Regions from separate parts of the Ancylobacter sp. SL191 genome, predicted to be linked through region 1. Evidence: riboswitches for the same ligand, from Rfam matches in the RefSeq annotation. Region 1 holds a riboswitch; each other region holds the start of a gene.
The links. A riboswitch is a leader RNA that binds a small molecule or an ion and turns the genes downstream of it on or off. The one in region 1 is predicted to bind cobalamin.

Region 1 (7,803 bases):
AGGCGCGCCGCCTCGGCCGGGTCGAGATCGACCACCAGCGGCACCAGCAGCATCTGCCGGGTGAGCCCGTCGCGCGCCATGGCGGCCTTGAGCTTCTCATAGACGATGCGCTCATGGGCGGCGTGCTGGTCGATCACCACGACGCCCTCGCGGGTCTGGGCGATGATGTAGGTCTCGTGCAGCTGCGCCCGCGCCGCGCCGAGCGGGCGCTCCATCACATCCGGCGATGCGGGGAGATGGGCCGCCCGCGCATCGGCCTGCGGGGCGAGGTCGAGCGCGAGCCCGCCGCTTGTGTTTCCGCCGAAATCGAAGCGGGCGGGGGACTCGTTGAAGCCGGCGGGCGCGCTGTTGGAGGCCCCCTCGGGCGCGGCCCAGGAGCTGGTCCAGTCATAATTGCCCGGCCGGGGCTGCGGCCTGTAGCCGTCCATGGTGTCGGCGCGGGCGAACTGCGCCAGCCGGTCGGCGGCGGTCGTGGCGGTGCGCGGCACGGCCAAAGTGAGCGCGTCCATCAGCGTGCGCACGATCAGCGCGCGGATGAGGCCGGGGTCGCGGAAGCGCACCTCGGTCTTGGCCGGGTGTACGTTCACATCGACCTCGCGCGGGTCGAGATCGAGGAACAGCGCCGTCACCGGGTGGCGGTCGGAGGGCAACAGGTCCGCATAGGCGGCGCGGATGGCGCCGATCAGCAGCTTGTCGCGCACTGGACGGCCATTGACGAACAGGTACTGCGACAGCGAGTTCGCCTTGGAGAAGGTTGGCAGCCCGGCAAGGCCGGCGAGCCGGGCACCCTCGCGCCGTCCGTCAATGTCGAGCGCGTTCTGCCCGACCTCATGGCCGAGCACATCGGCGATGCGGGCGCGGCGGCCGGCAGGGTCCGCGCTGCGGGCGGGCCAGGTGAGCGGCGCCCGGTCATCGGTCACAAGGGTGAAGCCGACCTCCGGGCGGGCGAGGGCGAGGCGCCGCACCGCATCCACGGCCGCCGCGGTCTCGGCCCGCTCGGATTTCAGGAATTTCAGCCGCGCCGGGGTGGCAAAGAACAGGTCGCGCACCTCAACCCGCGTGCCATGGCCGAGCGCGGCCGGTTTCACCGCCCCCTTCACCCCGCCCTCGACGCGGATTTCATGGGCGCTGTCGGCGCCCCGCGGCCGGCTGGTGATGGCGAGCCGCGCCACCGCGCCAATGGAAGGCAGCGCCTCGCCGCGAAAGCCGAGCGTGGCGATGGTGAGCAGGTCTTCGCTGTCGAGCTTGGAGGTGGCGTGGCGCTCGACCGCGAGGGCAAGGTCATCCCCGCTCATGCCGCAGCCATCATCGGTGACGCGCAACAGCCGCCGCCCGCCGCCGTCGATAACGATCTCGATGCGCGTTGCGCCGGCGTCGAGCGCGTTCTCGACGATCTCCTTCAGCGCCGCCGCCGGGCGCTCCACCACCTCGCCCGCCGCGATGCGGTCGACCAGGGTGGAGGGCAGAAGGCGCAGGGGCATGGCGGGTCCAGTGTGGCGGGGCCGGCGATTCGGGGGCGTGGCTCGTCCGGGATTATAGCAGGGGTGGCGCCGCGCGGGGGCGAGGCTGCATCCACGTTCCCCGGCGCCGTGTTGGCGGGCGTCTACAGCCCGTCCGGCAGGGCCTCGTCCAGCATGTAATCGATGTAACGGCGCCCCTGCGCGCCCTCGCGGATCGCCACTTCCACCCCGAACACGGCGCGGATAAGGGCGGGGGTCAGCACCTCGGCCGGCGGGCCGCAGGCGACGAGCCGTCCGCCTGACAGCACGCCGATCCGGTCGCAGAACAGCGCGGCGAGGTTGAGGTCGTGCAGCGCCACGATGCAGGTGAGGCCCAGCCGCCGCACCAGCGCGAGAATGCCGAGTTGGTGCTGGATGTCGAGATGGTTGGTCGGCTCGTCGAGGATCAGCTCGCGCGGCTCCTGCGCCAGGGCGCGGGCGATATGCACCCGCTGGCGCTCCCCGCCGGACAGGGTGTGCCACAACTGGTCATGCCGCTCGGTGAGGCCGACGCGGGCAAGCGCGGCCTCGACCGCCGCCTCGTCGCGCGCGCTCCACGCGGCAAAAGCCGCCCGGTGCGGGGTACGCCCGAGCCGCACCACGTCGCAGACCGTGAGCGCCACCTCGGTCGCCGCCTGCTGCTCGACAAAGGCGAGGCGGCGGGACAGGTCGCGACGGCCGAGGTCGCCAATGTCTCGCCCGTCCAGCGTGACCACGCCGCTCGAGACCTTGCGCAGCCGGCACAGCAGGCGCAGCAGGCTGGATTTGCCCGAGCCATTGGGCCCGATCAGGCCGAGCACACGGTTCGGCGCGACCTCAAGGCTCACCCCGTCGACGATCAGCTTGCCGCCGGCGCTCCAGCGCACCTCATGCGTCGCGAGGGTCATGCCGGACGCCTCGCGCGGTGGAGGATGATGGCGAAGGCCGGCGCGCCGACCAGCGCCGTCACCACGCCGATCGGCAGGATCTGCTGCGGCACGAGGATGCGCGAGAGCACATCGGCGAGGATCATGAACACCGCGCCGATGACGAGGCAGGCCGGCAGCAGCCGGGCATGGCCGGGGCCGACGAGGAAGCGGGCGGCATGGGGGATCACCAGCCCGACAAAGCCGACCGTGCCGACGATGGCGACCATGGTGGCGGTAAGCAGCGCGGTGGTGGCGAGCAGCACCAGCCGCACGCGGGTGACCGCGATGCCGAGCGAGGCCGCCGCATCGGCGCCGAAGGCGAAGGCGTCGAGCGCCTTGGCGTGGACCATGCAGATGACGAAGCCGGCCAGCGCCACCGGCGCGGCGACCCAGAGATCGGGCCAGCGCACGCCGCCGAAATTGCCCAGGAGCCAGAACATCACCCCGCGCGCCTGCTCCGCGCTGGCGAGCGTGGTGACGATGGTGGCGGTGGCGGCGTTGAACAGCTGCGAGCCGGCGACGCCGGCCAGGATCACCCGGTCGCTCGCCCCGCCGGCCCCGGCGGCCAGCAGGCCGACAAGGCCGAGCGCGGCCACCGAGCCGAGAAAGGCGCCGCCGGACACGCCGAGCGTCGCCCCGCCAAGACCGAGGATCATTACGCAGACCGCCCCGGTGGAGGCGCCGGCCGAGACGCCGAGAATATAGGGCTCGGCCAGCGGGTTGCGCAGCAGCGCCTGCAGGATGGCGCCCGAGAGCGCCAGCGCGCCGCCGCACAGCGCGGCCATCAGCGCCCGGCTCAGCCGGTACTCGAAGATCACCCCCTGCTGGATCGCCCCGACCGGAAAGCCGAGATCGAACAGCCCGTTGCCGAGCGCCTTGAGGGCGACGGAAAGCGGGATCGGCATCTCGCCGACGCTCACCGCCAGCGCGACGGCGAGCACCAGCGCGATGGCGGCGAGGCCGGCGACGGCAATCCGCGCCGGCCAGTTAGGCCCTACGACCAGGTGGCTCAATGGCTGAGACCGAAGCCCTGCACCGCCGTGGCGATGGCTTCCAGACCGTCCACCGTGTCCATGCCGGGCCGCGTGGCGCCGACATCGACGATGACGATGCGGTTGTTCTTCACCGCGGCGAGCTGGCTGGCGACCGGGTCTGTCGCGAGGAAGTTCAGCTTGGCCTCGATGGCGTCGGCGGGGAAGCGGCGGCGGTCCATCTTCACCAGCACCAGAACGTCGGGATCGCTGGCGGCGATGGTCTCCCAGCCAACCAGCGGCCATTCCTCCTCGGTGGTGATGATGTTGCGCGCGCCGATCTCGGCCATCAGATAGGCCGGCACGCCGTTCTTGCCGGCGAGGAAGGCGTCGCCCTTGATGTCCTTGCTGGAGAACCAGACGGCCATGGAGACGTTCTTGGCCTTCAGCGCCGCCACCGACGCGACCGCCGCCGCCTCGCGGGCCTTGAGTTCCGCGATGAGCGCGTCCGCCCGGTCGGCGACGTCGAAGATGGCGCCGAATTCGCGGATGTTCCGGTAGAGCAGCTCGGTCGTGTACATCTGCGTGCGCACGCCGTCGCCGGCTCCGCTATTGTCCTTGCCAACGCAGTCGGTGGGCGAGACATAGACCGGCACCTTCACCGCATCGAAGCGGCTGCGCTTGCCGATGATGCCGTTGGGGCCGATGTGCCATTCATACATGGCGACGACGAGGTCCGGCTCCTGACCGACCACCGCCTCGAAGCTCGGATCATTGTCGGCGAGGCGCTTCACCTTGGCGTTCACCGCCTCATAGGGTTTGGCGACCGGGCTGAACCACAGCGCGCTGGCGACCACGCGGTCGCCGAGGCCGAGGGCGTAGAGGATTTCGGTCTGCGCCTGGCCGATGCTGACGACGCGCTGCGGGGCGTGGTCGATCACCACCTTGGCTCCGCAATTCTCCAGCGTCAGCGGGTAGGTGGTGCCGGCCATGCCCGTCTCGGGCAGGCCGAGGCCGGCGAGAAGGCCGAGCGCCAGAAGGCCGCCCCGCAGGGACTGGCGGAAAAGGTTGGTATTCGTTCTGAACATGTTGTCGCTTCCTGGTCAGGAAGACGAGCCGCGCAAAGGGCACCAGCGCCCGCGCGGCCTTTCGGGCCCGCGCATGGCCAGCAACCTTCGGAGCACCCCGCCCGAATGGTGGTTCGCGATTCGAGGCAGGTCTCCTGGCTCGCGGGTCAACGCTGGCTCCACCCGGCCTTCCCGGCGCGTGCGCGCCAGTGGACGATGGGTGGAGGGCTCGCCGCTTACAGTTGCGGGGGCAGCCCCGGTCTTGGCGCAGAGCGCCGCACCGGGTTCCCTCTTAGCTCCGGGCGCGAACACCCGGAGAACCTCGATCGGGTCGATCTGACACGGAGAGGGGGCGCATCGTCAAGCACCCCTAGGCTGGTGCCTCCCCACCCGCGTCACATCGCCGACGCGACCGAGGGGACGCTATCCTAAAAGATATAATGTATCAATAGCGCGCCGCCGTCTCAGTTAGTGTTGAGCGACGCGGCGGTCCTTATCCCGCCGCCGCCAGCCGCTCCGCCTTCTGGCGCTCGATCTCCTGCCGCTTGGTCAGGATGGAGGCGAAGATCACCACCACGGTGACGATGCCGATGAGGATGGTGCAGGCGGCGTTGATCTCCGGCGTCACGCCGAGGCGCACCTGGGAATAGATGCGCATGGGCAGCGTGGTCGCGCCGGGGCCGGTGGTGAAGCTGGCGATGACCAGATCGTCCAGCGACAGGGTGAAGGCCAGCATCCAGCCGGACACCACCGCCGGCAGGATGATCGGCAGGGTGATGACGAAAAAGGTCTTGAAGGGCGGGCAGCCGAGATCGAGCGCGGCTTCCTCCAGCGAGCGGTCGAAGGTCACGAGGCGCGACTGCACCACCACCGAGACGAAGCACATGGTGAAGGTGATGTGCGCCAGCGTGATGGTCCAGAAGCCGCGGTCGATGCTGACGGCCACGAAGAGCAGCAGCAGCGACAGGCCGGTGATGACTTCCGGCATCACCAGCGGCGCATAGACCATGCCGGAGAACAGCGTGCGGCCATAGAAGCGCCCGTAGCGGGTGAGCGCGATGGCCGCCAGCGTGCCGAGCACGGTAGCGACGCTCGCGGTGATGAAGGCGACGCGCAGCGTCACCCAGGCGGCGTCGAGCAGCTGCTGGTTCTGGAACAGCTGGACGTACCAGTGGGTCGAGAAGCCCGCCCACACCGTCACCATGCGCGAGGCGTTGAAGGAGTAGATCACCAAGAGCAGGATCGGCAGATAGAGAAAGGCGAAGCCGAGCACGATGGAGGTGACGTTGAACCAGGAGAGGCCTTTTCTCATCAACGCTTCTCCATCTCGCGGGCCTGGACGTTCTGGTAGAACACGATGGGGATCACCAGCACCATCAGGAGCAGCACCGCCACCGCCGAGGACACCGTCCAGGAGCGGTTCACCGAGAACTCCGTCCACAGCACCTTGCCGATCATCAGCGTGTCGGAGCCGCCCAGCAGGTCGGGGATGACGAACTCGCCCACCGCCGGGATGAAGCAGAGCAGGCAGCCGGCGAACACGCCCGGCAGCGAGAGCGGCCAGGTGATCTTCCAGAAGGCGGCGAAGGGCGGGCAGCCAAGATCCGCGGCGGCTTCCAGGAGCGTCTCGTCCATCTTCTCCAGCGCCGAATAGAGCGGCAGGATCATGAAAGGCAGGTAGGAATAGACGATGCCGATATAGACCGCGGTGTCGGTGGCGAGGATCTGCAGCGGCTCGTCGATCAGCCCGAGCGCGAACAGAAGCTGGTTGAGCAGCCCTTCCGGCGACAGGATGCCGATCCACGCATAGACGCGGATGAGGAAGGAGGTCCAGAACGGCAGGATCACCAGCATCAGCAGCGTCGGGCGGATGGATTTCGGCGCCCGCGCCATGGCGTAGGCGATGGGATAGCCGACCATCAGCAGCAGCACGGTCGAGATGCCGGCGATCCAGAGGCTGGAGCCATAGGCCTCGATGAAGTCATTGTCCCAGCTCAGCACATAGCCGTAATTGTCGAAGGACAGCTCGCTGAAGGCGTCCTTGAAGGCGTCCCATCCGGCCGCGAGGTCGAAGGTGGGCACATAGGGCGGCTGGGCGATGGCGTCCTGCGACAGGCTGATCTTGAAGACGATCAGGAAGGGGACGAGGAACAGCGCCACGAGCCAGAGATAGGGGATGGCGAGAACCAGCCAGCGCCCCCTTGCCTTGTCCGCCATGATCGTCCCCTCAGCTCGTCAGCACCACGCCGGCATCCGGCGCGAAGGAGACATAGACCTTGTCCTCCCAGGAGATCGGCCGCTCGACCATGCGGGTGAGGTTGGGCTTCGCCGCCTTCACGCGCTGACCATTGGGCAACTCCACATGGTAGATCGACAGGTCGCCGAGATAGCCGATGTCCCAGATCGTGCCGGTGAGGCAGTTCACCGTGGGATCGGCCGGCGGGTCGAGCTCGACGCGCAGCTTCTCCGGGCGGAACGCCAGCGACACGCTGTCGCCGACGCGGGCCGGGCACTCCTGCGCCACCTTGAAGCGCATGTCGGGGGCGGAGGGGCAGCGCAGCGTGATGAGGTGCGGCTCGATCGCTTCCACCGTCGCGTCGAGGATGTTCACGTCGCCGACGAACTCCGCGACATAGCGCGAGGCCGGCTGCTCATACATCACCGCCGGCGGGGAGACCTGCACCAGCTTGCCATGGTTCATCACCGCGATGCGGTCGGCCACGGTCATGGCCTCTTCCTGATCGTGGGTCACGATCAGGAAGGTCATGCCGAGCTCCATCTGGATGTCCATGAGCTCGAACTGGGTCTCCTCGCGCAGCTTCTTGTCGAGCGCGCCGAGTGGCTCGTCGAGCAGCAGCACCTTCGGGCGCTTGGCGAGCGAGCGGGCCAGCGCGACGCGCTGGCGCTGGCCGCCGGAGAGCTGGTGCGGCTTGCGCTTGGCGAACTGGCTGAGCTTGACCAGCTTCAGCATCTCCTCGACGCGGTGCGCCACCGCGTCCTTGGCCATGCCGTCCTGGCGCAGGCCGAAGGCGATGTTGTCCCACACGTTCATGTGCGGGAACAGCGCGTAGGACTGGAACATCATGTTGACCGGCCGCTTATAGGGCGGCGTGCCGACGAGATCGTGCCCGGCGAGGGTGATCTGGCCGCTGGTCGGCTCCTCGAAGCCGGCGAGCATGCGCATCAGCGTGGTCTTGCCGCAGCCGGACGGGCCGAGCAGGGCGAAGAATTCGCGCTCGTAAATGTCGAGCGAGAGATTGTCGATCGCCACGAACTCGCCGAAGCGCTTGGTCACGTTCTGGTAGCGGATGAGCGGGGTGGCCTGCGGGTCGGTCCAGGGGGCGAATTTTCGGCGGAT
Region 2 (7,803 bases), 630 kb from region 1:
CTGCGTCGTGGCGCCGGACCATGCGCTGGCGAAGGCGGCCTCGGTCAGCCTGCAGGAAGTGGTGGCGCACCCCATCGCGCTGCAGAGCAAGGCACTAATGATCCGCCGCTATCTCGATGCGCGCTATGGCTGGCTGTTTGCCGACCCGCACAAGGCGCTGGTCACCAATTCATTGCAACTGGTCAAGCAACTCGCTCGCGGCGGCAGCTATGTCGCCTTCACCTCGGAACTCGATGCGGCTCCCGAAATAACTGCTGGCTCTCTCGTCTTCTTGCCCGTCCGCGACAAGGGAGCCGAGCCGCAAACCGTCTCCGTTGCCATCGATGCGAAAAGGCCGCTGTCCCGGATCGGGCGGATCGTCATCGATATGCTGACGGACGAAATCATGTCCTCGCTCGGGCACGCCCGGGCCGCAGGTCAACACGCCCATATCGAGTAAGCGCCGACCCGGATGACGTTGCTCCCCCCTGGCTAATCCAGCTTGACGTTAGTTCTGGCCCATTGAGAGAACCAGAACATGAGGCGCATCCGCCCGCGCCGGCATCACCCCTTCGTCAATCCCAGCCGAGGGCGCCGCCGTTCTGGTATTCGATGACGCGAGTCTCGAAGAAGTTCTTCTCTTTCTTGAGATCCATCGCCTCGCTCATCCACGGGAACGGGTTGTCCGTCTCGGCGAAGACCGGCGCGAGCCCGAGCTGGGCGCAGCGGCGGTTGGCGATGACGTGCATGTACTGCTCGCACAGGCCCGCATTCAGCCCCAGGAAACCTCGCGGCATGGTGTCCCGCCCATAGGCGGCCTCCAGCTCGGCGGCGTCCCTCAGCATGCCGCGCACCTCGTCCTGGAAGGCGGGCGTCCAGAGATGCGGGTTTTCGTGTCTGATCTGGTTGATCACGTCGATGCCGAAATTGAGGTGGATGCTCTCGTCGCGCAGGATGTACTGGTACTGCTCGGCGATGCCGACCATCTTGTTGCGGCGGCCGAGCGAGAGGATCTGCGCGAAGCCGGTGTAGAACCACATGCCCTCGAACACGACGTAGAACGCCACGAGATCGCGCAGGAACTGCTGGTCGGCCTCGGGCGTGCCGGTCTGAAACGCGGGGTCGTCGAGGCTCTGCGTATGCTTGAGCGCCCAGGCGGCCTTGTCGGTGATCGAGGGCACCTCCCGATACATGTTGAACAGCTCACCCTCATCGAGACCGAGGCTCTCCACGATGTACTGGAAGGTATGGGTGTGGACCGCCTCCTCGAACGCCTGTCGCAGCAGGTATTGCCGGCATTCCGGGTTGGTGAGGTGGCGGTAGATGGCGAGCACGATATTGTTCGCCACCAGCGATTCCGAGGCGGCGAAGAAGCCGAGATTGCGCTTCAGCATGCGCCGCTCATCCTCGGTGAGGCCGTCGCGCGACTTCCACAGCGCGATGTCGGCCTGCATGGAGACCTCGGTCGGCATCCAGTGATTGTTGCAGCCGGCGAGGTACTTCTCCCACGCCCATTTGTACTTGAGCGGGAGAAGCTGGTTCACGTCGGCCCGTGCATTGATCATGCGCTTTTCATCCACCGTGACGCGGGCGGCGCCGCGTTCGATCGCGCCGAGCCCCTTCGCATCGGCGGCGGGCGGCACGAAGGCGGGGTGAAGCGTGGCAGGCTTGGTGTCGGACCAGTCGAGCATGGGTATGTGTCCTTCTTCGCTGCTCACTGGCAGGCTTCGCAGTCGGGATCGTTGATGGAGCACGCGTTGCCGAAGACGGTTTCCGGCACCCGGATCGGCGCAACGGAAACGACAGCCGAGACCGCATTGAGCTTGCCGTCCGTCCCCTTGAGCGTCGATTTCTCGACATGGGTGGCCGAGCGCGAACGCAGGTAATAGGTGGTCTTAAGCCCGCGCTTCCAGGCGAGTCGATAGGTCTCGTCGAGCTTGCGGCCCGAAGGATTGGCGACATAGAGGTTTAGCGATTGCGACTGGTCGATCCATTTCTGCCGGCGTGCCGCCGCTTCGATCAGCCAAACAGCATCGATCTCAAAAGCGGTGGCGTAAAGCGTCTTGAGATCGTCCGGGATGCGGTCGATGGCATTGATGCTGCCATCGTAATATTTGAGGTCGGACACCATCACCTCATCCCACAGGCCGCGGCTTTTCAGGTCGCGCACGAGGAACTCGTTCACCACGGTGAAGTCGCCGGACATGTTCGATTTGACGAAGAGGTTCTGGTAGGCCGGCTCGATCGACTGCGACACGCCGCAAATATTGGAGATGGTCGCGGTCGGGGCGATCGCCATGGTGTTGGAATGGCGCATGCCGGTCGTCGTCACCCGCGCGCGAAGCCCCTCCCAATCGAGTGTCGTCGAGCGGTCGAGGTCGAGCGCGCCGCGCGCCTCGGCGAGTAGTTCGATACTGTCGATCGGAAGCACGCCCTGTGACCAGAGCGAGCCCTCGAACGAGGGGTAGCGTCCGCGCTCAGCGGCCAGATCCACCGAGGCGGAGATGGCGTGGAAGCTCACCGCCTCCATGCTTTCGTCGGCGAAGCGCACGGCGGCGTCGGAGCCGTAAGCGATACGCAACGCGTGCAGCGCATCCTGAAAGCCCATGATGCCGAGGCCGACGGGGCGGTGCCTCAGGTTGGAGCGCCGGGTCTCCGGGATCGTGTAGAAGTTGATGTCGATGACGTTGTCGAGCATGCGCATCGCCGTCGCAATGGTGCGCGACAGATGCGCATGGTCGAGCCCGTCCGGCGTGATGTGCGCAACCAGGTTGACCGAGCCGAGATTGCAGACCGCCACCTCGTCATGCGACGTGTTCAGCGTGATCTCGGTGCACAGATTGGACGAATGCACCACGCCGACATGGCCCTGCGGCGAGCGGATGTTGCACGGATCCTTGAAGGTGATCCAGGGGTGCCCGGTCTCGAACAGCATCGTCAGCATGCGACGCCACAGGTCGAGCGCCCGCACCTGCCGGAACACCTGCATCTCGCCACGCGCGGCCCTCGCCTCATAGGCCTCATAGGCGACCTTGAAGGCGGGGCCGGTGAGGTCGTGAAGGTCCGGCGTCTCGTCGGGCGAGAACAGGGTCCACACCCCGTCCGCCTCCACCCGCTCCAGAAACAGGTCCGGCACCCAATTGGCAGTGTTCATGTCATGGGTGCGGCGGCGGTCGTCGCCGGTGTTCTTTCGCAGGTCGAGGAATTCCTCGATGTCGACATGCCAGGTTTCGAGATAGGCGCAGACCGCGCCCTTGCGCTTGCCGCCCTGGTTGACCGCGATGGCGGTGTCGTTGGCCACTTTCAGGAACGGCACGACGCCCTGGCTCTCGCCATTGGTGCCCTTGATGTGCGCGCCCAATCCCCGCACCTGCGTCCAGTCATTGCCGAGCCCGCCGGAATATTTGGCCAGCAGCGCGTTGTCCTTGATCGCCTTGAAGATGCCGTCGAGATCATCCGCCACCGTGGTGAGGAAGCAGGAGGCAAGCTGCGCGCGCGGTGTGCCGGCATTGAACAGGGTCGGCGTCGAGGCCATGAAGTCGAAGGAGGACAGAAGCCGGTAGAACTCGATGGCCCGTGCCTCGCGGTCGACCTCGCGCAAGGCGAGCCCCATGGCGACGCGCATGAAGAAGGCCTGCGGCAGCTCGAAGCGGGTGCCGCGCGCATGCAGGAAATAGCGGTCATAGAGCGTCTGCAGGCCGAGATAGTCGAATTGCAGGTCGCGCTCCGGCAGTAGGGCTACGACAAGCCGCTCGATATCGAACCGGGCCAGTTCCGGGTCGATCCGCTCTTCCTCGATGCCGCGGGCGAGATAGGCGCGGAAATAGTCGCCATAGCGCTCGGCCATCTCCGCCTGCGTCGCCTGATCGGGCCGTCCGGCGAGGAAGCTCAGCGCCTCGCGGCGCAGCTTGTCGAGCAGCAGCCGAGCGGACACCCTGGCATAGTTCGGTTCGCGCTCGATCAGAGTGCGGGCGGCGAGGATCGGCGCCAGCGCGATCTCGTCCTGGCTGATGCCGTCATAAAGATTGCGGCGGGTCTCGACGAGGATGGCGGCGGCGGAGACATCGTCCAACCCCTGCGCCGCCTCGCCGATGACAGCTTCCAGCCGCGCGGCGTCGAGCGGCACGCGGGCGCCGTCCGCCCTGGTCATGGACAGGGACGGCACAAGCGGCGCCGCGACCTTGACCGCCGCCCGCTCGCGCGCCCGCTCCTCGCGGTACAGCACATAGGCGCGGGCGACCTTGTGGTGTTCCCCGCGCATCAGCGCGAGTTCGACCTGATCCTGCACATCCTCGATATGGAAGGTGCGGCCTGTATCGGCGCGGCGGGTGAGACCGGCGACGATCTGCGAGGTGAGGTCCGCGACGATGTCGTGCACGCGACGCGAGGCCGCGGCGCTGGAACCCTCGACCGCAAGAAACGCCTTGGTCAGCGCGACGGCGATCTTCGACGCATCGAAGGGCGTCACCGCGCCATTGCGGCGGATGAGCTGGAAGCCTGGCGTGCTGGCATGGTCCGCCGCAGGCGCGGAGAACGGATGAGGCCGGTCGGTCACCGGCACGGCATCGGAAACGAGAGACATCGGCGAACCCCAATCAGGATTGGGGGCAAAGGCCGAGCGACGCATCGGCGCGGCCGACGGCATAAATCACCGGCGGACGCGCGAACGCACCACCGGGACACCCCGCCCAGGGACGACTATGTTGCTACGGCAGGTCTCCTGGCTCGCGGGTCACCGCCTTTCGTCCGGCCTTCCCGGAACTCTCGTTCCAGTGACGCTGAATGGACGACAGGCTCGCCGCTTACAGTTGCGGGGGCAGCGCCGGCATCGCCTCATAAGGCTCACCGGCTTCCCTCTTAGCCCCTGAACCAAACGACTCAGGGGACCGAAGCGTCAACATATAGGCATCGGCGCCCAAAGTTGGTCAACATATGGTTTCAGTGTCGTATCTCGATTGAGGAGGGATTTGTCGAAACTGAAAGATCCAAGCCCTGAACTCATCGGCCAGCGACCGGCATCGTGGAGTGCCCCGCCACATGGATTGGGCATATCTGCCGCCGCTGGGATCTCACGCTGTTCGATGATGGGGCGGCGCGTTTGAACGAGCTGGCCTGCTGCGCGTGCATTGGCCTTTTAGGATCGATAGTATCTCGCCCACCTCATTGAGGAGCGCGCGCGAGGGGAACTATGGTGAGCGCCATCCGGCTCGTGTTGTCGGCAGACGAGATTCTCGCCCATCCGCATTTCAGGATGTCGCGAGACATTTATATCCGCGAAATGCTCGACCTGCACGAGAACCAGCCGGCGGATAACCGGTTGCTGATCGATGGCGGGACCGCGTCCATCTTCTTCAATGTCATCATCATGGACGCGGGCTACCGCCCCGATGTGCGCTCCACCTGGCCGACCATGCAGCTGCTGAAAAGTCGGATGGAGGCCCTTGGTATGGCAAGCGGCCGTCGCACCCATGATATTGTGCGCCGACTTATCGATCGAGAATATATCACGACCTTTCCAGCTCAACGCGACAGACGCAGCACTTTGATTGCGCCCACTGAAAAGATGCTGGCCCACGACCAGCGCTCGCTGATTGTTTATTTTCATCCATTGCATGCAATGTTCCCCCACCCTGGATATCCCGAGCCGATGCGACGGGATCCGGCCTTTCATCGCGCGGCTCGGGAAGTGAGCGTCGCGTTTCTGGCGCATGCGCAGCAGTTCATCCTGGCGAATCCGGTGATTACGTTCTTTCTGCCGCGTCAGGCCGGCCATATGATCCTGACCAAGCTCATGCATCTGTGCAGCGATCAGGACGATCATGGGGTGCCGAAGGTGTCGTTCGTTAGGATCGGCGACAGCTTCGGGGTGTCGCGCACCCATGTCCGCAAGTTGCTGCGGGAGGCGGAGAGCCTGGGCTTTGTCCGGCTGTTGGGAAACAGTGTCGCCGTCACCCCGGCCTGCCGCGCCGGCTTCGAGCGGTTCCTGGCCGATACCATGGCCGGCAATGATCTCGTCTACCGGATGGCCATGGAAAAACTGGTTTCAACGGATGCCGCCAGTGCGCAATCTATAGATGCGGCCATAGCGGGCCTCTAGTTAGGCGCGAAATAAAGCGTCGGCCGTGCCGCCTGGATCAGCCTCCTGAAGGGCTGGTATCTCAGAACCGGCGGAAATTGCTTCCCCACTTCCGAGAATATGCAGGCGAAAAGTTCCGTAACACTTCCGGAACGGCGCTTCTAATGTCTCTCCAGCTTGAGCGCGGCTTCTGGGGAAGAGGTCGATCAGGTGACTTTCAGCGCGCGCCTGCGTCGCTGACCGAGCGCCGGGCAGCGTCGGCGCGCACGCGATCGCAACATTACCATCGGGGGATGCCATGGTACCCATTGTTGTCTCAGAGAACATTGCGCGCAATCACGTGCAGGGGGCGACTGATCCGGCGGTCAACTGGCTGGGCGCCTTCGCCACCTGCGGTGGGCATGGCGCTACCCAATCCTCGACCATCGTTTACGAAATCCCTTCCGGCGGACGCCTGGGCTGGCACACCGATGCCACGGAGGAAACCCAGTATATCCTGTCTGGAAAAGGCGAGCTGCTGATGGAGGATGGCACCCAGGCCATCGGGCCGGGAAGTGTCTTCGCTCTGCCCGCTAATGTGCGGCATGACATCGTCAATACGGGCAACGAGACGCTTCACGCCGTCGCGTTCTTTGCTGCGGCCATGTTCACCCAGACGTTCGATCAGGTCATGCTGCCGCCCAATACCCACGTGCTCGGCACGCCCAACCGGGAAGGTTGAGCGCCCGCGGCACCGCCGTCCGGCGCCCGATTGATCCATCAGTTCCTGTTTCACCGGTGCCCTGAAGGGCTGCTGGGGATGAGGCGCGCCCCACGCCGCGGCTTGTTTCCGCCGGACGATTGAAGGCAAGGCGTCATCGAATGACCTGCAGGCGCGCAACACTGCTCCCGCCCGGCCGCACAGCCGCGCGCCGCACCGGGGCGCTCGGGCCGGGGGAGGTCGCGCTGCGCCGTTCGGCCCGGCTGGTAGCCGTGCTTCTGGCAACGACCGCCTTATCGACCCGGGCGGCGGCCGCCGGTGAACTTCCCACCGGCGGAACGGTGGTCTCGGGCCGCGCGACGATTTCCCCGCCGTCGGGCACCAGCGTGCTGATCACCCAGTCATCACGCAATGCCATCATCACCTGGGGCGCCTTTTCCGTCGGGGCAGGGAACACCGTGCGCGTGGAGAACGGCACGGGCGCCACATTGAACCGCGTCACAGGCTTCTCGCGCTCGCAGATCGACGGCAGCCTTTCTGCCTCCGGCAGCCTCTATCTGGTCAATCCCAACGGCATCACCGTCGGCCCAACCGGGCAGGTGACGACGGGCGGCAGCTTCATCGCCTCCACCCATGACGTCTCCGACGCCGAGTTCAATGCCGGCGGGGCCATAACCTTCCGCGGCTCCAGCCCCGCGAACGTTATCAATTACGGCACCATCGGATCGTTGGGCGGCGACGTGGCGCTGATCGCCCGCAAGGTCGAGAATGCCGGCACCATCACCGCGCCCAACGGCACAGTGGGCCTTGCCGCCGGCTATGAGGTGCTGGTGCGCGACGCAGCCCTCTCAGACGGCAAGTTCGTGGTGAAGGTGGGCGGCGGCGATACGCAGGCCAAGACCACCGGTGTCATCAGGGCCGCCGAGGCAGAGCTGAAGGCGAATGGCGGCAATGTCTATGCGCTGGCCGGCAACACGGCCAGCATCACCAAGGCCACCGGTGTCGCCAGCAAGGGCGGACGTATCTTCCTGACTGCCGGCGACGGTGG
Region 3 (7,803 bases), 1.7 Mb from region 1:
TCATCGAGGCGATGTCGCCGATCAGCTTGGCGCCCTTGAAGACGCGCTTGGCGGTCTCCTCGAACTTGGCGAACTCCTCCGGCGTGTGGCTCTTGAACGGGTCGATGCCGGCGATGATGAAGATGCCGAAGACGTTCCAGTCATCGGATTCAAGAATGCCGTACCGGCCGGCCAGCGCCGGGTCGTTGAACAGATCCCAGCCGGTATCCTCGGCGGTCTTGCGGCTGATCTTGTCGGTGTTGACCACGAAGCTGTAGGGCCCGAAGCGCTGGGCCATGCCGACGAGATCCTTCCCGTCATCGCTCATCGCCCACTTATAGGGCCATTTGAACTCGGGCAGCATCTTGTCGAAGAACGGCTCGAACTCGGCCTTGGGCAGCGGCTTGATGAGCTTTTCCGGCATCATCACCTTGCGGGCCCAGGGATTGTTCACATTGATCAGATCCCAGGTGTTGATCTCGCCGGCGCGCAGGCGGTTGATCATGGTGGGATCGTTGGTGAGGCTCTCGGCCTTCACCGTCGCGCCGGTCTTGGAGCGGAACGGGTCGAGCACCTGCGCGGAGTTGTAGCCCTCCCAGCACAGGATGTTCAGCTCCTTCTCGCGGGCGGCGAACGCCTTGTTGGCGGAGAACATGGGACCGGCGGCGGCGAGCGCGCCGAGCCCGGTGCCCATGCCCTTGAGCAGCGACCTTCTGGAAATGCCTGACATGTCGACGTCCTCTGGATTGTTGGCACGGACGGGCCGCCGCCGCGCGGGATTGACCGCATCCCTGGTGAGTGGATGTGGTTCTTATGTTGGACTGTGTGCGATCCTAAACATTGCCATTTGGGCTTTACAACACCATTTTTGCAGCGCACCCTGATGAAAAGGAAGGCAGCCTAATCCGTGACCATGGGGCAGGCGCTCACCGCCGCCGGGCTGCCAGTCCTTTGAAAAACAACGAAATCCAGAGGGCCTACCCGACCATGTTCACGTCGCTTGAGGGAAAAACCGTCATCGTCACCGGCGCCAGCAAGGGCATCGGCCGCGGGATCGCGCTGCGCTTCGGCCAGGCTGGTCTCAACGTGCTGGTGGTCAGCCGCAAGCTGGAGGAGGCGCAGAAGGTCGCCGCCGAGATCGGCCCGCGCGCCTCCGCCTTCGCCGCCGACGTGACCAAGACCGCCGACACGGTCGCCATGGCCCAGGCGGCGCTCGACCGCTACGGCGCCATCGACGTGCTCTGCGCCAATGCCGGCATCTTCCCGGCGGCCAAGCTCGGCGCCATGACCGAGGACGATTTCGACCTCGTCATGGACACCAACCTCAAGGGCACCTTCCTCTCGGTCTCCGCCGTGCTGCCGGCGATGAAGGCGGCGAAGAAGGGGCGCATCGTCATCACCTCCTCGATCACCGGGCCGATCACCGGCTTTCCCGGCTGGACCCATTACGGCGCCTCGAAGGCCGGGCAGATGGGCTTCATGCGCACGGCGGCGATCGAGCTGGCGCCGTGGAACATCACGGTGAACGCGGTGATGCCGGGCAACATCCTTACCGAGGGCATGGAGGGCATGGGCGAGGCCTATATCGCCTCCACCGCCGCCTGCGTGCCGATGAAGAAGCTCGGCACGGTGTTCGACATCGCCAACACCGCTTTGTTCTTCGCCAGCGAGGAAGCCGGCTACATCACCGGGCAGGGCATGGTGATCGATGGCGGGCAGGTGCTGCCCGAGTCGCCGATGGCGCTCGACGAGATGGGCGTCGCCTGACGCGCCATCCCCGCTGTTTTCCTGCGCCGGTGCGGCGCGCGTGACACGATGCTTGACTCGAGAGCCGTTCGCGCGTGCTGATGGGCGTTGCACATGGTGTCCGGCCGGGGATGACTCGGCCGGGTGAAACGGGAACGGGGAAGGGCGAAAGCCCGAAGCCCCGACCGCCCCCGCGACTGTGAGCGGCGAGCGCCTTCCATCACGCCACTGGCTCGACCCGCAAGGGGAGGCCGGGAAGGCGGAAGGCGTGCTGTGACCCGCGAGTCAGGAGACCGGCCATGCGCATGGGTCCACACGCACGCCGTCGGGTGAGACGGCACAGGAGACGACTATGCATATCGAACCCGGCCTCGTGGCCGAAGGGAAGATCTGGCTCAGCTATGTGACGGCGGCCGGCGCCGGCGCCTACACGCTCAAGCTCGCGGGTGAGGCGATCGCCACGCGCGGCCTCGCCTCGCTGGCGGCGCGCAGCATCGCGACCACCGCGCTGGTGTTCGCCTTCTTTGAGCTCCTGCCGCATCATCCGGTGGGCGTTTCCGAGGTTCACCTGATCCTCGGCTCGACGCTGTTCCTGATCTTCGGCGTCGCCCCGGCCGCCATCGGCCTTGCCGCCGGCCTGCTGATCCAGGGCCTGTTCTTCGCCCCCTTCGACCTGCCGCAATATTGCATGAACGTCACCACGCTGTTGGTGCCGCTCTTCGCGCTGATGGCGCTGGCCAAGCAGGTGATCGCGCCGAACACGCCCTATATCGAGCTGAAGTACCGGCAGGCGCTGGCGCTCTCCACCACCTATCAGGCCGGCATCGTCGTGTGGGTGGCGTTCTGGGCGTTCTACGGCCACGGCTTCACGGTCGAGAATGGCGCGTCCATCGCCTCCTTCGGCGCGGCCTATATGCTCGTCATCATCGTCGAGCCACTGGTCGACCTCGCCGTGCTCGCCGCCGCCAAGGCTCTGGGCGGTCTGCGCGGCACGCCGGTTGTCGAGCGCCGGCTGTTTGAAGCCGCCTGATTTTCCACCATCCGCTCTGAAAAGCGAGGGCCCGGCACGCTGTTGCCGGGCCCTTTTGCGTTGAGCGCCCCCTTGTCGAAACCGCGCGGCGGCGGGATACCGTGTGCCGACGCGCCTTGGTTGGCGCCGGGGAGACGGTCATGGGTTGGATATCGCGCGCGCTGCTGGGACTGGCGCTTACGTTGGCGGGCGGGAGCCTCACGGCGCGGGCGGATGGTGCGACCGCCGTTCCCTCCGGCGTCTCCTATGAGCTGATCGGCCGCTGGGACGTCGACAAGCTGAACGCGGTTCTCACCACCGAAGCGCCGCGTTTCTTCGGAATCACCGTCGCCTATGCGCCCGCCCGCAACGCCGTGCGGCTCTACCGTGTCACCTACCCCTCCGTGGTGCCGGAGCAGGGCAACCGGCCGATCATCACCACCGGCCTGCTCGCCCTGCCCGATACGGAAGGGACCAGCTTCCCGCTGCTGTCCTACCAGCACGGCACGGTGTACGGGAAAAAGCAGGTGCCCTCCTTCCCCGACCAGTCGCCGGAGACGGAGCTGGCCCTCGCCCTCTTCGCCGGTCAGGGCTATGCGGTGATCGGCGCCGATTATTTCGGCATGGGCGCCAGCTCTGAGCCGGAGGGCTATCTGGTCAAGGCGAGCCACCAGCAGGCGACCTATGACATGCTGCTGGCGAGCCGCGCCGTGCTCGCGCAGATGAACATCACCACGACCAAGCTGTTCCTCGGCGGCTGGTCGCAGGGTGGCTTTGTCACCATGGCGATGCTGCAGAAGCTGGAGGAGGCCGGCATCACCGTGGATGGCGCCGCCACCGCGAGCGCGCCCTTTGACGGCTACGCGGCGCTGAGCGGCTTTCTCGATTTTCCCCGCCCGAACGACGCCACCTGGGTGACGACGCTGTTCATCCTCACCGCCTTCTCCTTCGAGAATTACTACGGCGTGCCGGGCCTTGCGCGCTCGCTCATCAATGATAGCTATTACGACGTCGCCCGCGCCGCCTATGAGCGCAAACCGTATGATCCCTCGCATATTCCCACGGCCGTGAAGGATCTGGTCCGGGCCGAGTATTTCGACGCCCGCTTCTTCCGCGCCTCGGCCTATGGCCGCATCCTGCTCAACGAGACGCAGGCCTATCGCTGGATCATCCGCAGCCCGGTGCGCAACTATTATGGCGAGAAGGACGAGGTGATCACGCCGGGTCTGGGGCAGCTCGCCATGACCTATCAGCGCGGCATCGGCGCCGGCAACATGCAGGTCGAGGCGATCTCGACCGGGCCGACCGATCACCGGGGAACCTACGCCACCGCCATCCCGCTCTGGAAGGCGTGGTTCGACGGCAAATAGGTGATACCAAATAGCTGATACTAGGCCGCACAAACGAAACAGGCACCCCGCCGGGGTGCCTGTCGTGCCTTTTGCTGTTGGCAATCTCAGCGCGCCAGCAGGACGCGCACTTCCTCGCGCAGCCGGTCGCCGACGCTGGTCAGCGAGGTGGAGACGCGGCGCACGTCGCCGGCGGCGCCACGGATCTGGCTGACCACGCCGCTCACGCTGTTCATGCTCTGGCTGACCGAGCCGTTGGTCGCGCTCTGCTCTTCCACGGCGGCGGAGATGCTGGCGAAAACGTCGCGCATGGTGCCGACATTCTGGGTGATCTCGCCCACCGCGTGCGCCGCCGTGCTGCTCGCCCGCTGGACGTTCTCGACCTGGGAACTGATCTCCTTGGTGGCATTGGCGGTTTGCATCGCCAATTCCTTGACCTCGGAGGCGACCACGGCGAAGCCCCGGCCGGCCTCGCCGACACGCGCCGCCTCGATGGCGGCATTGAGCGCGAGAAGATTGGTCTGCGAGGCGATGCGCTCGATCATCGAGGAGACATTGCCGATGCGCTCGATGCTGTCGACCAGGCCGCTGACCAGCCCGTTGGCGGAATCGGCGCGCGCGGCAGCCTGCCCGGCCATCTGGGTGGCGCCATGGATCTGCTTGCTGACCTCGGCGAAGGAGACGGACATCTCGACCGCCGCCGCGGCGACGGTGGAGGACATTTCCTCGCTCTGCGCGGTCAGCGAGGTCAGCTGGTCGCTTGCCGCGCCCATGGCCTGCGAGGACTCGCCGAGCTCATTCACCGCGGCGGTCACATTGGAGGCGACATTGACGGCGTCGGTGACGACCGCCCAGGTCAGCATCGGGCCTTCATAGACGCCCTCGGGGGTCGTCAGCGCGGAGACGTTGAGGTCCAGCGTTTCCGGGCCGACCTTGATGCGCGCGCGGTGCGGCAGGTTCGACGGATCGGCCAGCATGCGCCGCTGCATTTCGGGTTTCTTATGGAAGACGTCGATGGAGGAGCCGACGAGCTCCGACGCCTTGATCGGCAGGAACTGCTCGATGCGGCCAAGCGTGTTGAGGCTGGTCTTGTTGGCATAGTCGATGGTGAGGTCGAGCGTGCAGGTCATGACGTTGATCGGCATCTGCTCGACCATCTGCTGCAGGCGCCGGTTGCGGTGCTGGGCCGCAAGGGTTTCGGTTTCGACGCTGAGCACGATCTGGAGCTGCTCGTGAAGGCCTTTGGCGGGCACCGCGCCGACGCGCACACGCAGCTGCTGGTCGCCGACTGTCACGATCTCGTCGATGGGCAGGTTCTTCGGCCGCGCCAGGCGATGTCCGTCGGTCCCGAGATCGAGGTTGAAGAGGGCGAGGCTGGAGCCGACGAGCGCCTCTATCGACATTGGCAAGGCGTGGCGGATGGCGCCGAGTACCTCGCGGGCCTGCGGGTTGGCGTAGCGGACGATGCCCTGCGTGTCGCACATGAGGACAGCGGCGGGCAGGCCGTCGATCAGGGTCGTGTCGACGGCGCGCCAGCGCGGGTGCTGACGGAGGGTATGAAGAGAAGCAGGGCTCATGAGGTCTCCGCTGGGCCTGCGGCATGGGGGATGCCCTGTGGGGTAGCCAGCGAGGCTTGCCTGTGGCTGGCTGTGCGATCATCGTTCGGTGATCTGGTGGTATTTACTACGCGTAACTACGTAGTTTTACCTTTAAACGGTAATTATGTAGTGCGGGTCGACAGTCGTGGTGAGTGGAATCCGAACTCGATACTTTTGTTCCAAGGCTGTACGAAAATAAACTGATTGACCCTTCCGTGCGGCAGACGTTTCCTCGCGCTGTCCGAACAAACGTTTTCGATCAATCAGGAGATGTCGCGCGATGTCTGAGGCAGGCGTACCGAACGCAGCAGGCAACAGGCGTCAGGAAAAGCCGGGTGAGCCGCAGCCCGTGACATCCGCTCCGGCGGCGTCCACTCCGGTCACATCCGCTTCCTTGGGGGGCTCGTCCCCGCAGGATACGTGCCCCTATTACATCCTCTATTACGCGGAAGCCTCGACCTCGGGTGTCATGGGCCCCATGAAGCGCGCCCGCTACGCCTCGGTCCGCGAGGCGGCCCACCGGGCAATGGAGATGCGTCGTTCAGGGAATCAGCGGCCGGTGGAAATTCGCGATCCGCAGGACCATCTCATCACCTGCGAACTGATGGGCTGGAAGCTGCCGCCGCTGGTGCGGCCCGAGCATCCACGCCGAGCCTCGGCTGCGGTCGCGCGGATCGCCTGACGGTACGTGTCCCCAGCGAAGCCAGTGACAGTGCCGCTTTGCGGCACCTGACGGGTTTTCTTTACCCGACATGACCTTACGTCATATAGCCTGCCGGCCGTTGATTGCGGTCGCGCGGGTTTTAATTGCGTGAGACCATGGTCTATCTTGCCGAAAGTGGCTCAGGAGGCGATTGCACGCTTTAGCCTGCGCAACGACAAAAGTCGGCGCGAATTGGAGGGGAACGTCGCATGGGGGCTCTGCTTGCCTTCAGCCGGGTCATTGACTGGCTGAATGAGAAGTTCGGCCGTATCGCCGATTGGTGCGTGCTGACCTCATGCCTGATCAGTGCCGGCAATGCGACGGTGCGCTACCTCCTCAGCTACAGCACCAATGGCCTGCTGGAGATCCAGTGGTATCTGTTCGGCGCGCTGGTGCTGCTCGGCGCGCCCTACACGTTGCAGAAGAACGAGCATGTGCGTGTGGATCTGCTGTACATGGCGGTCTCGCCGCGCGCCCGCCTGTGGATCGACACGGTGGGCTTCGTCGTGATCCTCATTCCGGCCGGCATCTATCTCACGCTGCTCAGCTTCCCCTTCTTCTGGCAGTCCTTTCTCTCCGACGAGATGTCGCAGAATGCCGGCGGGCTGATCCTGTGGCCGGCCAAGCTGCTGCTGCCGCTCGGCTTCGCGCTGCTGACGCTTCAGGCGGTTTCCGAACTCATCAAGCGCATCGGTGGTCTTGCCGGCGTTATCGAGGTCGAGACGACCTATGAGAAGCCGCTGCAATAGACGCTGACCTCGCCGCGGCTGCCGCCATCGCCCTGTCTGCTCCCCGACACCACGACCGACGAGCCCTCTCATGTTCTCTCATGGCGTGATGCCCCCGTTGATGTTCGCCGGCATGATCTGCTTCATGCTGGCCGGCTTTCCGGTGGCCTTTTCCCTCATCGCCGTCGGCCTGTTCTTCGGAACCCTCGGTGTCCTGACCGACCATTTCCACCCGGCCTTCCTGCAGGCGCTGCCGCTGCGCTTCTACGGCATCATCTCCAACGACCTGTTGCTGGCGATCCCGTTCTTCACCTTCATGGGCGCCATTCTGGAGCGCTGCGGCCTTGCCGAGGATCTGCTGGAAGGCACCGGCAAGCTGTTCGGCAAGGTGCCGGGCGGCCTCGCCTATGCGGTCATCATCGTCGGCGCCATCCTTGGCGCGATCACCGGCACGGTGGCCGCCTCTGTCATCGCCATGGGCGTGATCTCGCTGCCGGTAATGATGCGCTATGGCTATGACCAGAAGCTGGCCACCGGCGTGATCGCGGCCTCGGGCACCATCACCCAGCTCATCCCGCCCTCGCTGGTGCTGATCATCCTCGCCGAGCAGCTCGGCAAGCCGGTCGGCGACATGTATCTCGGCGCCATCGGCCCCTCGCTGCTGCAGGTGGCGATCTTCCTCGCCTATGTC
Region 4 (7,803 bases), 1.8 Mb from region 1:
TGCCTCGCGCAGAAAGGCGATGGAGACCGGCTCCTTCAGGCTGGCGACGAAAATCGGCCGTGGCGCGAGCCCGCGCGCGGCCAGCGCGGCACAGAGCGCATCCACCGGCGCGGTATCACCGGCCAGCCACATGGAGCGGTAGAAGATGAGGGGGATGGTGGGGGCGGAGGTGGTGGAAGGCCCCTCACCCCAACCCTCTCCCCGACGGGGAGAGGGAGCAGGGAGCGTCGCACCGGCGGAAAAAGCCCTCTCCCCCTGGGGGAGAGGGTTGGGTGAGGGGGAAGCCCCGTCCCGTGAGGGGGAAGCAACGCCCGTGGAAGGAAAAGCCCCGCTCGCTTCCGAAGCCCCCCCGCCCCACGCGTAAAACCCCGCCAGCGGCACCGGCGCCGGCTCGCCCGCCTCAAGCGCCCGCCCGGCGAAACCCGCCATACGCCGCAGCAGCGCGCGCATATTGTCCGGCCCGCCGGCGCGGAAATAGCCGAGCAGCGCCGCCAGTTCCTCCACCGGCACGGTCGAGGCCTCGGCGAGCCGCGGGTCGTCGCGGTCCTCGCCCGGCAGCACGGCGAGGTGAAAACCGCGCGCCCGCGCCTCCGCCCCCAGCCGCTCGACGCCATAGCGCCACCAGTCCAGCCCGCCCAGCAGCCGCACCACGACGAGCCGGGCCTGCACCGCCACGCCCTCGATCCACAGATCGACCGACATCGGGTGCTTGAGATCGCGCAGGCTGGCGAGGCGCAGGCTCGGGAGTGCTCCGGGCACCCTTGCCTCCTCAGTCTCCTGCGCCCGCGCCAGCGCCGCGAGGTCGCTGTCGGTAAAGGAGACGACCACCACCTCCCCCGGCGTCTGGCCGAGGTCCACCGGCTCGGCGAGATCGTCGAGGCTGGTCGAGGTGGTGGTGAGGATGTGCATGGGGTGGCGGGTCTCCCGTCAGAACGCCGTCATCCCCGGGCTTGGCCCGGGGATCCACGACTGTTCGCGCCGGTGCTCCGGCCGAAGGTGTGGATGGCCGGGCCAAGCCCGGCCATGACGGTTGGCAAGGGGATGGGGCCGCCTCACGCCGCCACGCTCTCGCCGGCGAGGATGGCTTCCACCTTCGCCCGGTCGAGACCCTTCAGCCCGATGGCGACGAGGCGGCCGGTGCGCGCCTCGCTGCCCCAGGCGCGGTCATAATGATGGGCAACGCGCGGACCGACCGCCTGCACCAGCAGCCGCATCGGCTTGCCGGCGACGGGCAGGAAGCCCTTCACCCGCAACACATCCGCCTCGTCCGCCGCGCGGGCGATGCGGGCGGCGAAGGCGGCGGGATCGGCGATCTCCGGCACCTCGACGACGAAGCTGTCGAAATCGTCATGGTCGTGGTCCAGCTCGTCATCGTGATGGGTCTTGCGGTTCTCGATGTCGTCCTCGGTGCCGACGCCGAGGCCCATGAGCACCGCCGGGTCGATCCGCCCCTCGGTGATGGAAACCACGCGCACGCCCTTGGGCAGCTCGCCCGCCAGCGCCGCCTGCGCCGTGGCGAGGCCCGCCGCGTCGATCAGGTCGGTCTTGGTCATGATGACGAGATCGGCGCAGGCGATCTGGTCGTCGAACACTTCCTCGATCGGGTCGTCATGGTCGAGGCTGTCATCGGCCGCGCGCTGGGCGGCCAGCGCGTCATGGTCATGCGCCACGCGGCCCGCCGCCAGCGCTTCGCCATCCACCACCGCGACGACGCCGTCCACCGTCACCCGGCTCTTGATCGCCGGCCAGTGGAAGGCCTGGACCAGCGGCTTGGGCAGCGCGAGGCCCGAGGTCTCGATCAGGATGTGATCGACCTTCGGCACGCGGGAGAGAATGGCGTCGAGCGCCGGCACGAAATCATCCGCCACGGTGCAGCAGATGCAGCCATTGGCAAGCTCGACGATATTCTCCTCCGGGCAGGTCTCGATGCCGCAGCCGCGCAGGATCTCGCCGTCAATGCCGACATCGCCGAACTCGTTGACGATGACCGCGAGCCGCTTGCCCTTGGCGTTCTCCAGCACATGGCGGATCAGCGTCGTCTTCCCCGAGCCGAGAAAGCCGGTGACGATGGTGCAGGGCACCCGCGACAGGGAGTTAGGAACGGCGCTGCTCATGATGGCGTCTCCACGCAAGCCAATCGGTTGACGGGATGCGCCGGTCGCGGCGGGAATCGCCACGCGAGAGGCCGCCAAAGGCGCGGCTCTGCCTGACAGCCGGGCACCCCGCCGGCTTTCAGCACCGAACCTTCGGCAGGTCTCCTGGCTCGCGGGTCGCCGCCTCGTCGCCGCCTTCCCGGGGGATGTCCCAGTGGCTTTCGGCGCAGGCTCGCCGCTCACAGTTGCGGGGGCAGCCGCGGATTAGGAGGGTCCGAACCCTCCGCACCGCATTCCCTCTTCGTCCCGCGCCCGAAGACGCGGAAACCGATGGTCACCGGCACTAAAGGGGCCTTGGGCGGGAAAGTCAAACCGCCCACACCCGCCACGGCGCGGTTGCCCGGCGGACCGCCCCCGCTATAGTCCGCCGCTCATCGGGCAGGGGTATGGGAAGAGTGATGACGATACGCCGCCTGTCGGCCACGGGTGACTCATGGCGCTGACGCTCGTGCTCGGCGGCGCCCGTTCGGGCAAGAGCCGTCATGGCGAATCCCTGATCGAGGCGCTCCCCCCGCCCTGGCGCTACATCGCCACGGCGCAGGCCTGGGATGACGAGATGGCCGCCCGCATCGCCGAGCATCGCGGCCGGCGCGGGCCGGGCTGGGAAACGATCGACGCCCCGCATGATCTGGCGGCGGCGGTGAGCGCCCTGCCCGCCGGCGCGCCGGTGCTGGTCGATTGCCTGACGCTGTGGCTCAGCAACCGCATGCTGGCCGACGCCGACCTTGCCACCGAATGCGCGGCGCTGGTGGAGGCGCTGGCCACCCATGACGGGCCGGTGGTCGCGGTCTCCAACGAGGTGGGCCTGTCCATCGTGCCGGACAACGCGCTGGGCCGGCGTTTTCGCGATGCGCAGGGCCGGCTGAATCAGATGGTCGCCGCCCGGGCGACGCGGGTGATCTTCATGGTCGCCGGGCTGCCCATGATGGTGAAGGACGAGAGATGAGCGCAATTTCCCCGGAAGAGGCTGCCCGCCACCGCGCCAAGATGGAAAAGCGCAAGGCGGTGCAGGACGCCGAGGTGGCGGAGAAGACCATCGAGAAGGGCCTGCTCATCGTCCATACCGGGCCGGGCAAGGGCAAATCCACCGCCGCCTTCGGCCTCGCTCTGCGCACGCTCGGCCATGGCGGGCGCGTCGGCGTGGTGCAGTTCATCAAGGGCGCGTGGGACAGCGGCGAGCGGGCGGCGCTGGAGAGCTTCGGCGACCGGGTCGAGTGGCATTCCATGGGCGAGGGCTTCACCTGGGAGACGCAGGACATCGCCCGCGACATCGCCGCCGCCACGCGGGCGTGGGAGAAGGCGCAGGAGCTGATGGCCGACCCGAGCATCGGCCTGCTCATCCTGGACGAACTGAACATCGCCCTGCGCTATGAGTACCTTCCGCTGGACACACTGGTCACCACACTGGCCACGCGGCGGGAGGGGCTGCACGTCGTCGTGACCGGCCGAAACGCCAAGCCGTCGCTGATCGAGGCCGCCGATCTCGTCACCGAGATGGCGCTGGTGAAGCACCATTTCAAAGCCGGGGTGAAGGCGCAGAAAGGCATCGAGTTCTGATGCCCCCCGAGCCACGCCGTGTCGAAATATCCCGTGGCGCCTGGCCCGTGCGATCTCGAAATCCGGCACGTCGCTTCCTATCTCTAGGAGGACGCCGGCTGTCGCGGCGTGTTGACATGACGGAGCAATGCCCCGATGCGATCCACCCCGGTCGCCTATCTGTTCTGGTTCTTCGGCCTCATCGGCGTCTGCGGCATCCACCGCTTCTACGCCGGCCGCTACTGGACCGGCGCGCTGTGGCTTCTGACCCTCGGCCTGCTCGGCATCGGCCAGATCATCGACCTGTTCCTGATCCCCGGCATGGTGCGCGAGTCCAATCTCGAGCGGCGCGTGGACTATCTGGAAACACGGCGCGGCTGAGGCCCCTCGTCACGCCGTCATCCCCGGACGTGGTCCGGGGGCCCACGATTTCGGTTGAATCGCGTGCGCGATCAAAGACATGGATGGCCGGGCCAAGCCCGGCCATGACGACGTTGAAGCGGGGAGCGGGCGCGTGACATCTCCCCCTCGCCAGCCTTTGGCCCTCATGTTCCAGGGCACCGGCTCGGATGTCGGCAAGTCGCTGCTGGTGGCCGGCCTCGCCCGCGCCTTCACCTTGCGCGGACTGGAGGTCCGCCCGTTCAAGCCGCAGAACATGTCGAACAATGCCGCCGTCACCGAAGATGGCGGCGAGATCGGCCGCGCGCAGGCGCTGCAGGCGCGCGCCGCGCGGGTGGCGCCCTCGGTCCATATGAACCCGGTGCTCTTGAAGCCGCAGAGCGAGATCGGCGCGCAGGTCGTCGTGCAGGGCCGCTCGCGTGGCAACGCCCGGGCCGCCGACTACCAGAAGCTCAAACCCACTTTGCTCGCCGCCGTGCTGGAGAGCTATGCGCATCTGCGCGGACAGGCCGACCTCGTTCTGGTGGAAGGCGCCGGCTCGGCCTCCGAGATCAATCTGCGCGCCGGCGACATCGCCAATATGGGTTTTGCCCGCGCGGCCAATGTTCCCGTCATCCTGATCGGCGACATTGACCGCGGCGGGGTCATCGCCAGCCTCGTCGGCACAAAAGCCGTGCTTCCCCAAGAGGATGCGGCGATGATCCGCGGCTTTCTGGTCAACCGCTTCCGCGGCGACCCGGCCCTGTTCGCCGCCGGCATGGATGAGATCGCCGCTCGTACCGGCTGGCCGGCGCTCGGCCTCATTCCCTTCTTCCCCGATGCCCGCCGCCTGCCGGCGGAGGACGCGCTGGCGCTTGATGCCGCCACGCTGGCGAAGCCGCAGGCGAAGCTGCGCATCGCCGTGCCGCTGCTGCCGCGCATCGCCAATTTCGACGATCTCGACCCGCTCGACGCCGAGCCCTCGGTCGAGGTGATCCGCGTGCGGCCCGGCACCCCGCTGCCGGCCGATGCCGATCTCGTCATCCTGCCCGGCTCGAAGACCACCATTCCCGATCTCGCTGATTTCCGGGCGGAAGGCTGGGACATCGACCTCTTCGCCCATGTCCGGCGCGGCGGGCGGGTGCTGGGCCTGTGCGGTGGCTACCAGATGCTCGGCCGCTCCATCGCCGACCCGGACGGCATCGAGGGCCCGCCCGCGACCGTGCCGGGGCTCGGCCTTTTGGAGGTCGACACCGTGCTGGCCGGCGAGAAGCGCCTCGTCGCCGTCACCGGCACCGCCGATGGCGTGCCATTCTCCGGCTATGAGATGCATATGGGCGTGACGGAAGGCCGAGGGCGCGCCCGCCCCTTCGCGGTGATCGACGGCGCGGGTGCGGAAGGCGCCAGAGACGAGGGCGCCATCTCGCCCGATGGCCGCGTCATCGGCACCTACGCCCATGGCCTGTTCGCCGACGACCGCCAGCGCCGCCACTGGCTCGCCCGCCTCGGCGCGCCGCCCTCCGACCTTGCCTATGAGGCCGGGGTGGAGGCGACGCTCGATGCGCTGGCCGCGCATCTCGAGCGCCATGTCGATCTCGACCGGCTGTTGGCGATCGCGCGGGGCTGAGCCCGCCTCAAATCGCCAGTGCCATCACCACGATGGACAGCACCGCCACCATCACCCCGTCCGCCGCGCGGTAGAGCTGGAGCGCCCGGCGGATGTCGGCGGCGGTGCAGTCGCGCCGTCCGCCCTCGCCCATGATGCCGTCGGTGGAGAGCTGCCCGCCATAATGGCGCGGCCCGGCAATGGCGATGCCGAGCGCACCGGCGAGCGCCGCCTCCGGCCAGCCGGCATTGGGCGAGCGATGTTTTTTCGCGTCGCGCCGCATGGCGATCCAGCCCGCGCGCGGCGAGGCGCCGGGCACGAATACGGCACCGGCGATCAGCAGCAGCCCGGCAAGGCGCGAGGCCGGCAGGTTCACCAGATCGTCGAACCGCGCCGACGCCCAGCCGAACTGCAAATGCCGCGCATCCTTATGGCCGATCATGCTGTCGGCGGTGTTCACCGCCTTGTAGGCGCAGGCGCCGGCGAGGCCCCCGACCGCCATCCAGAAGGCCGGCGCGACGATGCCGTCGGAAAAATTCTCCGCGAGGCTCTCAATCGCCGCACGGGCGACACCCGCCTCGTCGAGCTTTTCGGGATCGCGCCCGACGATCATCGACACCGCCTGCCGGCCCTCGGCAAGGCTGCGCTCCAGCCCGTCGGCGACGCGAGCGACATGCTCATGCAGGCTGCGCTGGGCGAGCAGGGTCGAGCCGACAAAGGCGGCGTAGAAAAAGCCCATGGGCAGCAGCAGCAACAGTTTCTGCGCCGCCGCGCCCGCCGTCAGCCCGACGGTGAGCAGCACCAGCAGCGTCGCCACCCCGGCGAATTTGCGCTCCAGCGGGCTGTCCGTGTCGCGGTTCACATGGGTGTCGAGCAGGCTGATGAGCCGCCCCACCCACATCACCGGATGGCCGATCCGCTCCAGCAAAATCCGCGGATAGCCCAATGCGGCCTCGAACAGCAGCGCAACGAGGGTTAAACCGAGGGTGAGCTCGAGGGCCATCCGAACTGATTCTCTCGAAAAGCCCGCGAATCCGTTCCGGGCGGCGTTACCATCTCCACCCGAGCCGGCGCTGCCAAGGGCGTTGCGCGACAGGGAGCACGACGAGCCCGCGATGAACATCCCCGTCCACCCCGCCATCGGCCTGCTGCCGCCCGCCATCGAGCAGGGCAAGTGGCAGAAGCTGGCCGAGGTGTTCGGGTTCGACCGCTTCCGCCCCGGCCAGCAGGAAGTTGTGGATGCCGTGCTGGCGGGCGTGCCGACGCTGGCGGTAATGCCGACGGGCGCCGGCAAGTCGCTGTGCTACCAGCTTCCCGCGCTCGTTTTTGGTGGACTGTCGCTCGTCGTCTCCCCGCTCATCGCACTGATGGACGACCAGGTAAACGCGCTGAAGCTGCAGGGCGTCGCCGCCGAGGCGATCCATTCCGGCAAGTCGCGCGAGGAAAACATCGCGATCTGGCGGCGCGTGGCGGCGGGTGAGGTGAGCCTGCTCTATCTCGCCCCCGAGCGGCTGCTCACCGAGCGTATGCTGGCGGCCATCGCCCGCCTGCCGCTGGGCCTCATCGCCATCGACGAGGCGCATTGCATCTCGCAATGGGGCCATTCCTTCCGCGCGGAATATCTGGCGCTGGGCAAGCTGCGCGAGCTGTTTCCCGCCGCGCCGCTGGTCGCGCTGACCGCTACCGCCGACAAGGCGACGCGCGACGACATCGTCGAGCGGCTGTTCGGCGGGCAGGCCCGTGTCTTCGTCTCCGGCTTCGACCGGCCGAACATCTTCATCGGCGTCGAGGAAAAGAAAGACCCGGCCCGGCAGATCGAGAGCTTCGTGCGGGCACGCGAGGGCGTCGCCGGCATCGTCTACCGCATCTCCCGCAAGAAGGTGGACGAGACCGCCGAGCGGCTGCAGGCGGCGGGCGTGCGCGCGCTGCCCTACCATGCCGGCATGAGCCCGGAGGCGCGGGCGGCCAATCAGGAAGTGTTCCTGGCCGAGGACGGCGTCGTCATGGTCGCCACCGTCGCCTTCGGCATGGGCATCGACAAGTCGGACGTGCGCTATGTGCTACACGCGGATTCGCCGGGCACGCTGGAAGCCTATTATCAGGAGATCGGCCGCGCCGGCCGCGACGGCC

Region 2: linked by a shared signal. The riboswitch ahead of OU996_RS00090 (ribonucleoside-diphosphate reductase subunit alpha) and the one ahead of OU996_RS02870 (ABC transporter substrate-binding protein) in region 1 are both predicted to bind cobalamin.
Region 3: linked by a shared signal. The riboswitch ahead of OU996_RS10650 (energy-coupling factor ABC transporter permease) and the one ahead of OU996_RS02870 (ABC transporter substrate-binding protein) in region 1 are both predicted to bind cobalamin.
Region 4: linked by a shared signal. The riboswitch ahead of cobW (cobalamin biosynthesis protein CobW) and the one ahead of OU996_RS02870 (ABC transporter substrate-binding protein) in region 1 are both predicted to bind cobalamin.

Annotation. Positions count from the first base shown of each region.
Region 1 covers NZ_CP113056.1:647,414-655,216, reverse strand. The annotation lists gene mutL (DNA mismatch repair endonuclease MutL) at 1-1,481, opposite strand, end outside; gene OU996_RS02880 (ABC transporter ATP-binding protein) at 1,604-2,386, opposite strand; gene OU996_RS02875 (FecCD family ABC transporter permease) at 2,383-3,420, opposite strand; gene OU996_RS02870 (ABC transporter substrate-binding protein) at 3,417-4,466, opposite strand; cobalamin riboswitch at 4,573-4,785, opposite strand; gene OU996_RS02865 (ABC transporter permease subunit) at 4,939-5,757, opposite strand; gene OU996_RS02860 (ABC transporter permease) at 5,757-6,662, opposite strand; gene OU996_RS02855 (ABC transporter ATP-binding protein) at 6,673-7,803, opposite strand, start outside.
Region 2 covers NZ_CP113056.1:14,952-22,754, reverse strand. The annotation lists gene OU996_RS00100 (LysR family transcriptional regulator) at 1-439, shown strand, start outside; gene OU996_RS00095 (ribonucleotide-diphosphate reductase subunit beta) at 555-1,670, opposite strand; gene OU996_RS00090 (ribonucleoside-diphosphate reductase subunit alpha) at 1,694-4,561, opposite strand; cobalamin riboswitch at 4,672-4,885, opposite strand; gene OU996_RS00085 (hypothetical protein) at 5,168-6,076, shown strand; gene OU996_RS00080 (cupin domain-containing protein) at 6,354-6,776, shown strand; gene OU996_RS00075 (beta strand repeat-containing protein) at 6,917-7,803, shown strand, end outside.
Region 3 covers NZ_CP113056.1:2,363,455-2,371,257, forward strand. The annotation lists gene OU996_RS10640 (ABC transporter substrate-binding protein) at 1-709, opposite strand, end outside; gene fabG (3-oxoacyl-ACP reductase FabG) at 967-1,746, shown strand; cobalamin riboswitch at 1,824-2,042, shown strand; gene OU996_RS10650 (energy-coupling factor ABC transporter permease) at 2,078-2,755, shown strand; gene OU996_RS10655 (alpha/beta hydrolase family protein) at 2,896-4,104, shown strand; gene OU996_RS10660 (methyl-accepting chemotaxis protein) at 4,191-5,660, opposite strand; gene OU996_RS10665 (hypothetical protein) at 5,962-6,363, shown strand; gene OU996_RS10670 (TRAP transporter small permease subunit) at 6,594-7,133, shown strand; gene OU996_RS10675 (TRAP transporter large permease) at 7,204-7,803, shown strand, end outside.
Region 4 covers NZ_CP113056.1:2,400,611-2,408,413, reverse strand. The annotation lists gene cobN (cobaltochelatase subunit CobN) at 1-909, opposite strand, end outside; gene cobW (cobalamin biosynthesis protein CobW) at 1,053-2,114, opposite strand; cobalamin riboswitch at 2,231-2,440, opposite strand; gene cobU (bifunctional adenosylcobinamide kinase/adenosylcobinamide-phosphate guanylyltransferase) at 2,587-3,099, shown strand; gene cobO (cob(I)yrinic acid a,c-diamide adenosyltransferase) at 3,096-3,710, shown strand; gene OU996_RS10835 (NINE protein) at 3,846-4,070, shown strand; gene OU996_RS10830 (cobyric acid synthase) at 4,237-5,694, shown strand; gene cbiB (adenosylcobinamide-phosphate synthase CbiB) at 5,702-6,676, opposite strand; gene recQ (DNA helicase RecQ) at 6,789-7,803, shown strand, end outside.